Regions from separate parts of the Exiguobacterium sp. EA-TM-5 genome, predicted to be linked through region 2. Evidence: riboswitches for the same ligand, from Rfam matches in the RefSeq annotation. Region 2 holds a riboswitch; each other region holds the start of a gene.
The links. A riboswitch is a leader RNA that binds a small molecule or an ion and turns the genes downstream of it on or off. The one in region 2 is predicted to bind thiamine pyrophosphate.
Positions count from the first base shown of each region.

Region 1: it holds a riboswitch for thiamine pyrophosphate, as region 2 does, so the genes downstream of both, ACV3PA_RS12595 (thiamine phosphate synthase) here and ACV3PA_RS17055 (3-oxoacyl-ACP reductase) in region 2, are expected to answer to the same signal.
Region 3: it holds a riboswitch for thiamine pyrophosphate, as region 2 does, so the genes downstream of both, ACV3PA_RS10410 (ECF transporter S component) here and ACV3PA_RS17055 (3-oxoacyl-ACP reductase) in region 2, are expected to answer to the same signal.

Region 1 covers NZ_CM132670.1:2,376,566-2,379,844, reverse strand. The annotation lists gene nagZ (beta-N-acetylhexosaminidase) at 1-1,201, shown strand, start outside; TPP riboswitch at 1,258-1,360, shown strand; gene ACV3PA_RS12595 (thiamine phosphate synthase) at 1,442-2,035, shown strand; gene ACV3PA_RS12590 (FAD-dependent oxidoreductase) at 2,032-2,976, shown strand; gene thiS (sulfur carrier protein ThiS) at 2,973-3,173, shown strand; gene ACV3PA_RS12580 (thiazole synthase) at 3,176-3,279, shown strand, end outside.
Region 2 covers NZ_JBSRPW010000003.1:153,621-156,899, reverse strand. The annotation lists gene ACV3PA_RS17060 (LLM class flavin-dependent oxidoreductase) at 1-1,171, opposite strand, end outside; gene ACV3PA_RS17055 (3-oxoacyl-ACP reductase) at 1,226-1,978, opposite strand; TPP riboswitch at 2,114-2,214, opposite strand; gene ACV3PA_RS17050 (hypothetical protein) at 2,333-3,279, opposite strand, start outside.
Region 3 covers NZ_CM132670.1:2,004,636-2,007,914, reverse strand. The annotation lists gene ACV3PA_RS10420 (GNAT family N-acetyltransferase) at 1-178, shown strand, start outside; gene ACV3PA_RS10415 (50S ribosomal protein L25/general stress protein Ctc) at 469-1,146, shown strand; TPP riboswitch at 1,243-1,341, shown strand; gene ACV3PA_RS10410 (ECF transporter S component) at 1,442-2,014, shown strand; gene ACV3PA_RS10405 (ABC transporter ATP-binding protein) at 2,011-3,279, shown strand, end outside.

The DNA of each region.
Region 1 (3,279 bases), on a different replicon from region 2:
CGGCTGCCTGTTGCTTGCAGGGTGTGCGCAGGAGACGACGGAATCAACGAAACCATCACAACCAGAAGCGAAGCAACCGACTGAAGCGAAGAAGCCAAAGCCTGAGCCGACGAAGGAAGAACGACAACACGCACAACTAAAACAACAACTGGCAGCGATGTCGACGTCTGAAAAAATCGATCAGCTCCTCTATATCGGAGTCGCTGGTACGGAACTTTCAGCGGCAGACCGGCAGTTGTTGCGGACGCATGCGATTGGTGGCGTCTTACTGCTCGGCGGAAACATCACGTCAGAAGAACAATTGTTAACGTTCACGCGTGCGATTCAAGAGACGAACCAAAAGCCATATGCGTTCGTCGGGATTGACGAGGAAGGCGGACGGGTCAGTCGGGTACCTGATCAACGATTACGTCTGCCGACGAGTCAACGTATGGCGCAAGGCGCAAATATGGCGAAAATGGAAGACGTCGGACGCACGCTCGGTCATGTATCGCGGTACTATGGATTCAACATGGACTTTGCACCAGTCCTTGACGTTAACAGTAATCCGAACAATCCGATCATCGGTGATCGTGCCTTAAGTGCAGAGCCGAAGACCGTCGCGACGTTCGGTACAGCACTGATGCACGGGATGCAAGAGACTGGCACGATTCCGGTCGTCAAACATTTTCCTGGTCACGGTAATACGAGTGTCGATTCCCATGTTGGACTGCCGAAAGTGACGGCATCAAAGGAAGAACTGAAGCGAACGGAACTGTTACCGTTCCAAGAAGCGATTCAAGAGGGGGCCGAGATGATAATGGTCGCCCATATTCTGTATCCCGCGTATGACGATCAAAATCCATCCTCGCTCTCGAAGCCGATCCTGACTGATCTCTTGCGTCAGAAACTCGGATTCAACGGCGTCATCATCACAGATGATCTCGTCATGGGAGCGATCACGCAACAATACGGTCTTGCGGAAGCGGCGCGGCAATCACTCGTCAATGGAGCTGACATGGCAATGTTTTCAGAGGCAGGTGCTTATGCGAAAGTTCATGCTGAAGTGATGCAAGCCGTCAAAGATGAAACGCTGACGACCGAGATGCTCGATGCGAAAGTGATGCGAATCCTGAAGCTGAAGCAGACGTATGCCAACAGCCAGAAGCAACAGCGACCGACGAAATCGGAGCTCGTTCAGCAAGTGGAAGCGCTCAACTAGGACTAGCGAAGGAAAGCGACTCATGCTAGACTAATGGGGCAAGCCAATTAAACACGAAAAGACACTAGGGGAGTCTCCCAGCAGACTGAGACGGAAGTATCCGGACCCTTTGAACCTGATCTAGTTCGTACTAGCGGAGGGAAGTGGCTCGAAACCTTAGATATCCTTAGCGCTGCAGCGCATTTTCGGACCACTCCTTTCAACATCGGGAGTGGTCCTTTTTCGTCTAGAAAGGAAGATATGATGCGTTTACATCTGATTTCAACAGGTTCGATCGATTTGCGAGATGGGGCCGAAATCTTTCAATTCCTTCAACCCTATACCAATCAATTGCATCTGCGGGAACCGAACTTATCAGCGGCAGAATTACTTGATCTAATTGAAACACTCCTTCGGCAAGGATATTTGCCTGATCAATTAACGGTCCATGACCGCGTCGACGTTGCGCATGTCGCTGGCATCGGTGTGCAGTTGACCCGACGATCCTTACGCGTCGGTGATGTCCGAAGACACTTTCCAGATCTGACAATCGGTAAATCCGTCCATTCACTGGCAGAGGCGCTCGCGGCTGAGGCAGAAGGAGCTGATCAATTGCTCTACGGTCATATTTATCCGACGGCGTCGAAGCAGGATCTTCCGCCACGTGGTGTTGATGCTCTCAAACAAGTCGTTACCTTCACGACAAAACCAGTCATCGCAATCGGCGGCATCACACTAGATCGTATTCCTGAGATCGCAGCGACCGGTGCAACCGGAATCGCCGTCTTATCCGGCATCCTCGGTCAAACGGACCCACTTGCTGCCATTCAGCGTTATCAGGAGGTTAGGGTATGACGGATCACATCATCATTGGTGGTGGAGTCATTGGTTTGACGCTTGCTTACAGTCTCGCCTGTCAGAACGAATCCGTTCTTGTCCTTGAGCGCGAAACATGCGGTCAAGGGACGAGTCGCGCAGCTGCCGGAATGCTTGCGACGGATATTGAGCTACGTGATGAACTGCATGCGCTAGCCGCTCGAAGTCGCCGTCTGTATCCGTTACTCGCACGTCGACTTGAACGGGAGACTGGCATCGATTGCGGCTACCTGGAACAACCGTTTTTGTTAAAACGAGACGGACAAGAATACTTATTTCCATCGGTCGGTCAAATCGACCCGCGACGAATGACCAATGCATTGATGTGTGCCTTACACGCACGTGGCGTATCGATTGAAGAACAGGTGGATGTCACGCGTCTCGAGGAGAGTGATGATGTCGTGAAGATCGAGTCGAATACTGGAATATGGACGGGACGTACGGTAACGGTGGCTGCTGGGCGCGGATCACAAGCAATACTTGCGACAGCCGACATTTCGATTGCGACATATGGCGTCAAAGGCGAGTGTTTGGCGGTCCGTCTCGCGGGACGACCGTTAAGCTCGATTCTGTTCAATGATTCTGTCTATCTTGTACCGAAAGCGGACGGACGGATTTTGATCGGTGCGACCGAATTACCGCACGATGAGACGGTCGGCGTCAGTGTCGCGGGGGTTACGTCACTGCTTCATGCAGCAGTGCGGCTTTATCCACCGATTCGTGATGCAGTCATCGAAGAAGTCTGGTCCGGCGTACGACCACAAACGATATCCGGCTTACCGTACATCGGAGTCGCTTCGTCATCGCGTCGCATCTTCCTAGCGACCGGTCATCACCGGCATGGGATTTTACTCGCACCGGCGACAGCGGAGGTCTTGGCAAATACATTACGGTTGATCCAGAAGGAGGAAGTCCGATGAACATTACGATTAACGGAAACGACCATAAGATCGAACAGATTGAAACAATCGAGGATATGCTCGTGCAACTCGGCTTGGGGGAAAAGCTCGTCATCGTCGAACAGAACCGAGTGATCATCGATCGCGGGGCTTACGGTCAGACGGTCGTTCGGGATCATGACACATTTGAAATCGTTCATTTCGTAGGAGGAGGATAAACATGCTGAAAATTGGAGAAAAGACATTTGACTCACGGTTATTACTCGGTACAGGAAAATATACGAATGCTACGGTACAGCAGGAGGCGATTGACGCTTCGGCTTC
Region 2 (3,279 bases):
AGTTGAAGCCATCCGCCACTCCTTCGTTAAACCAAGTTTCCATCTGATCCACAATTTCTTCCGGAGTACCAATCAATGTAAGGTGCCCTCCTCCGGCTGCTAAATAGCCTAACAGTTCTTTGAGCGTCGGATCCGTATCTTCGATAATCTCTAGAATCGTTTGATAGCGTCCAATGGGACCTGAAAAATCTTCAATTGATGGTAAGATCGGAATCTTTGCTTCGAGATCCCATGTGGAGCAGTCCTGTTGCAAAAAGAAACTCAATTGTTTTAATGCATTGACAACCGGTAATTTTTCATCTAGTTCGGCTTTTTTGGCTAGTGCCTCTTCTCTTGTTTTACCAACATACGTTACTAAGCCTGGGTATATCTTAATCTTCCGATTGGGTGATTCAGTCTGTGTAATTTGCTTATGGAGTTTTTCACGAAAAGCATGGGCTTGTTTAAAATTCCATGACACAGAATAGACAGCATCCGCATGTTTTGCTGCAAGGGCAATCCCTTGTTCAGAAGCCCCCGCTTGCATCGCTACTGGCTTTCCTTGGGGACTACGTGGCGTAGACAAGGGACCTTTTACGCTGAAATACGCTCCAGCATGATCGGTAGCTTGAATCCGTTCAGGATCAATCAATTGGTTATTTGATCGATTTGAGAGAAAAGCTGCTTGGTCCCACGATAAAAATAGCTTTTCCATCAAACTCGCAAATTCTTCCGCCTTGTTGTATCGTTCTTCCCTTGGAGGTAGTGTCTCCATCCCGTGGTTTAACGCTTCCCAATCTGTCATCGAAGTCACTAAGTTCCAGCCTACTCGTCCTTTCGTCACATGATCGAGACTTAGGAGTTGCCTGGCTGTTGTATATGGATTGGAGAACGTGCTCGATATCGTAGAGACTAATCCTATATGATTCGTCACTTGAGAAATAGCCGTCAGATTAATTAAAGGATCCAACCAAAAGGCAGGTAAATCCGTCGCATTGGTAGCCGGAAAGGATTGATTGTCAGCAAAAAATACCGCATCCAAACATCCGCCTTCCGCTATTTGAGCCAAACGCTGATAATAGCGACTCTCTCCGATTTCTTCAATTGCAGAATCAGGCATCAACCATGCGGCTTGGTGATGACCACATCCATATAACAAAACGCCAATATTTAACTGATTCCTGTTCGTCATCTTCCTTTCATGACTCCCTTCTTTCATCGCTGTGAATCTCTTTAGACGTCTGCCTTAGTTCATCGTTAGACCACCATCGACCGTTACGTTTTGACCCGTAATCCCGGATGCTGCTTCTGATGCCAAGAAGGCGACCATTTGCGCTACTTCTTCTGGACTTGTCACTCTTTTCAATGGGGTCGATTGGGCAATTAAGTCAAATACTTCAGGGGTTGTCACAGCACTCGCATCTGTTACTTTCAACAATCCACCGGAGACGACATTCACGTTTATGCCATATTGACCTAGTTCCGCGGCCAAATTGCGAGTAAATCCTATTAAGCCTGCTTTTGCTGTTGTGTATTCATGATAAGGAACAACTGGGTTTTGATAAAGGTTTGTTCCAATGCTGATGATACTACCGCTATGTCGTTCCATAAATTGCGGCAGGACACTTTGGATGGTGTAAAAAGCCGCTTTTAGCGTTCCATCCAGTTGCTTTTGATAATCTTCCCACTCTAAATCGATGAACGATTTTTGAGCAACCGGATCAAATTTAAAATCTACTAATGCATTATTGACGACAACATCGATTTGACCATAATGTGCTGTTGCGGATTGCATCATGCTCTCAACATCTTCCCGCTTCGTGACATCTGCATACAAGACAAGTGCATTCTCTGCTCCCAGTTCGATCACAAGGTTTTCTGCCGCCTCTTTGCTTTTATAGTAATTAATCACCACTTTAAATCCATTGTTCACTAACACCCTTGCAATCGTCGCCCCAAGTCCTCGGCTACTGCCCGTCACTAAAACTGTTCTGCTCATTCTTGTCCACTCCCTCATCCATTTCTGCAACTTAAATAGCGAAGTAGTAAATAAAAAAACGCAACTCTCCAAAAGGAAAGTTGCGCACGTCTAAATAATCACATAGCAAAGAGCGACATCATCGTCTCCGCTTGTTCATCAGAGTTTACACTTCCCTACGCTAGTACGACCTAGTTCAGGTTCAAAGGGTTTGAGTAGCTACTCATCTCAGTTTAACAACACCCCTAGTGATTCTATTTAAGTTACTTTCACTGTAGTGGTCTTGAAAACCCCTGTCAATGACTCTAACAGATAAATTCATTTCGAGTACTCTAAGAATCAAGTGAACGAGATGAACCTATGCGTCTATCAAGATTACTCCGATACAGTGACATCCTGTACCAAACGATTCTTTTTAGCATTTTTATCTTTGATGATTCCTTGATACGAAATCGATTCACTTTTCGTATCGACTACCGTGACTTGGAAATCCGAATCATTGATATTAGCGATATGGTATAGCTTTCCCTGCGCAATCATTGTATAGGAGCCATTGAAGCGGTAAGCATGCTGCCCTTCCACTTGATGTTGCTTGACTTGATTCGTCTTAAAGTCATAGGTACTCCATTTGATGCTTTTACTTTTTTCTGAATCAAACGTACCGTAAGCGATCAGTGATTGGCTATTTTCATCAGCATTAAAGTTCCCTTCCGCTGCATACGCATCAAGTGCTTTGATTCGTTTGATACCTTTGCCGTTATCTAGATAATAAGCGCTATCTTTTTCTACCCCTTCCGCATCATATGCGATTTCACGATAGACAATTCCATAGTCGTTCACTGCCACATAATGACGCTCTTGATTAGTCTTGAGTTGCTTGGATTGAAGCGTCTCCACTTTTCCTTTTGCAAGGTTGAGTAATAACACCGTCGATTTTTCCTTTGCTCCATGATCATCCCGTTGGACGTATACGTTCATGCCGTCTTGATGGAAGACACGGATGTCAGCCATTTCACGATCCGGTACCGTTAAACGATGAGAAAGCGTCTTTTTAAATTGTTTCTGTGTACTTTTGTCATAAGAATGATAGTTCAACTGAGATGCCTTTACTTCAATTCCGTATGTCCGCGAGCCCATTTCACTAGTAAATACGTCTTCCTTAGAAAGAAAGCGATAGAAATCAGCAGGGAAGTCTGCAGCGTAGCTATTGAACAACCCTGTGATATAGTTCTGCGACTCACTATGGATTTGACCGTCCAATTGGATATTGTATTGAGTAGGCTTGATGTCTCCATTTTCAATCTCGATGTTTACTTTTTTAA
Region 3 (3,279 bases), on a different replicon from region 2:
TCAGGGTTATCATGTCCAATACGAAAGCGACTATCTTGTTCGCAATCAGTGGCTCCAAATTTCGACGATGGGACAGACGACGATGCGGCAAATTGAACGTCTCGTTCGTGTTTTAGTCCGTGAAAATCAACGAATCACCATAAAAAACGAAAAAAACGAAAGACCTCTCAACCCTTGATTTCAAGGGGTTTTGAGGTCTTTCGACTTTAAAAAAATAAAAAAAGATGTTTAAGGTTTTAAAACTTAGGGGTATAAACTCACTAGCACCGCATCAAACCGGTGACTTACTCACACATGTTTCTCAATATCAGCGTAATGACCTGGGAGAGAAATGCAAAGTCACGAAAGCGTCAGATTCAAGAGAGTCTGAAACCGATTGTCTTAGCATACTTAAATTGTTCAGGACTTGTCCTGCTCCAGCATTCATTACCTTTTGAGGGCTATACCAAATTCAAGGGGGAAATGAACATGTCAGTTAAATTAACAGCCGAAAAACGCGAGGTACGTCCACGCTCACTCCGTAAACAATTACGTCATGAAGGAAAAGCTCTTGGTGTCGTGTATGGTTACAAAGTGGAAAGTACACCAATCGCATTTGAAGAAAAAGAATTGCTTAAAATCGTCCGAGAAAACGGTGAGAACGTCTTGATTTCACTTAAACTCGACGGTAAAAACATCAACGTCTTGATTAACCGTCGTGACATGGATGTCTTCACACCAACCGTCGATCACGTTGAATTCATCGCTGTGAAAATGGATGAAGAAACAGAAGTGGAAGCAGACGTTGTACTCGTTGGAGAAGCAGCCGGTGCAAAAGTTGGCGGATTCCTCTCACAAACACTCTTTAAAGTAACAGTTGCAGCTACACCAGATAAATTACCAGAGAACGTCGAAGTTGACGTCACGAACCTCGAAATCGGAGATTCGATCTCTGTAGCCGATCTTCCAGAGCAAAAAGATTTCCGTATCGTCACTGAAGGCGACATTCAAGTCGCAGCAGTCGTTGAGTCGACACTTGAGCAAGAGCTTGAAGAAATCGAAGAAGCAGAAGCTGAGGCACAAGCTGAAGCTGGCGCAGACAACGAAGCGGAAGCACCAGAAGAGTCTTCAGAAGAAACAAAAGAAGACAACGAAGACAACAAATAAGTTCTTCAACGATACGCCTCTCGTGGCGTATCGTTTTTTTGTGTCTTGACAATAGACAGAAGATTGCCTAAAGTGAACAGCGTATCAACTATTCACTATATCCACTAGGGGAGCCCATTGGCTGAGACGATTCACTTCGGACCCTTCGAACCTGATCTAGTTCATACTAGCGTAGGAAAGTGGAGCGATCACATCCAATGACTCCTGCTGCGCGCAGTTTTTCTGAGGACCGCTCTCTTTTTTACGGAGGGCGGTCTTTTTTGTTGTCTCCCCCATTCTAAGGAGGACGTATCTAATGCAACACTGGAAAATGAAAGAAATCATGGTCATGATGATGCTCGCCGTCGCTTGCGGTGTCATCTATCTCGGTTGGTCGACACTGTGGTTACCGATGTCTGCGATCTTCGGTCCCGTCGGTGCTAACTGGATGTTCGGAATTTGGATCATCGCAAGTCCACTTGTCGCAGCGATCATCCAAAAGCCAGGAGCCGCTTTAATTGCGGAAGTCGTCGCGGCAGCCGTTGAGCTGTTCACGGGGAGTCACTTCGGTTTATCGGCACTGTTAATTGGTGTCTGCCAAGGTCTTGGTGCGGAACTCGTCTTTGCGATGACGCGTTACCGTCGTTATGACGCATGGACACTGATGTTGTCTGGTGTCGGAGCAGCCGTCGGAAGTATCGTCTACAGTCTGATTGCAAACGGATTCAGTTATTATACGACGACGACGTTACTCGCGACGATTGGCTTACAATTGATCAGCGGTGCGTTACTTGGGGGCTTACTCGCATGGATTCTCGTCCGTCGCCTCGTTGCGACTGGTGTGTTAAGTGGTTTTGCAGCCGGACGTGCGAAACGGGAAGTCGCATGATTACTGTCGACGACCTCAGCATCCGCTATCCGGGTCAGATGAAATCGGTGCTCGATCATGTATCGCTGACGATCGAACAAGGAACGACCCTTTTGCTTGGACGCAGTGGGAGTGGCAAGACGACACTGCTTCATGCCCTAGCCGGACTGACACCGGAGACGATTGAAGTCGAACAGACTGGTACCGTTACCCGGTCCGGTTCGGTCGGAGTCTTATTTCAAAATCCAGAAGAACAGTTCTGCATGGAAACGATCGGACGCGAAATCGCTTTTAGTTTAGAAAACCGGTCGATTCCAAGTGCGGAGATGGAGGAACGAATTGAACGCTTACTCGCACTCGTCGGTCTCCCTCTCCCCTTCTCGACACCGATCGCGAGTCTATCCGGGGGGATGAAACAGCGCCTCGCGCTCGCCGCAGTCCTAGCACTCGAACCAACCATTCTACTGCTCGATGAACCAACGGCGCAGATTGATCCAATCGGGCAACACGAACTGATGGCATTGATCTTTCAAATCCAGAAAGAACACGATTTAACGATCGTCTTAATCGAGCACCAACTCGATGTCTGTTTACCGTATGTCGACCAAGTCGTCTTACTTGAAGACGGAGCGATTACCGAGACAGCGCATCCACGGGATCTGTTCCCGCATGCCTACGTGCGGCTTCAAGCGAAAGGCATCGCCGTTCCGTCGCTCTTTCCTTATACAATCGAGACATTACCAGCTGGACCACAAGCGGCACGACTTTTTGCGCCTCCCCCTGTCGTTACAGCAGGAACTCCCTTGTTGCACGTTTCTGAATTGTCGACAAAAGCACCTTATCCGCTGACCCGTGCGACGTTTTCACTTCAAACGGGTGAATGGGTCATGGTACTTGGAGCAAATGGTTCCGGAAAAAGTACGCTACTCGCGACACTCGGTCGGTTGCTACCTCAGCGCGGAACGTATCAATTCCGCAATCGTCCGGCTCACCGGTATTCCAAGCGTCGTTTTTACGAACAAGTCGGCTACATCTTTCAACAACCGGATCTGCAGTTTCTCAAGCTGACAGTCGAAGCGGAAATCGACTGGAGTCACCGGGTAGCGACGAGCGACGAACGGAAGGCGTTACTCGATCGCTTGGAACTGACATCTGTCAAACAACAATCGCCGCTTGCTCTCAGTACCGGGCAACAAAGACGGCTCAGTGTCGCAACGATGCTCGGACAGGCGAAAGATTTGTTATTACTTGATGAGCCGACCTTCGGACAGGACGGATTGACGACC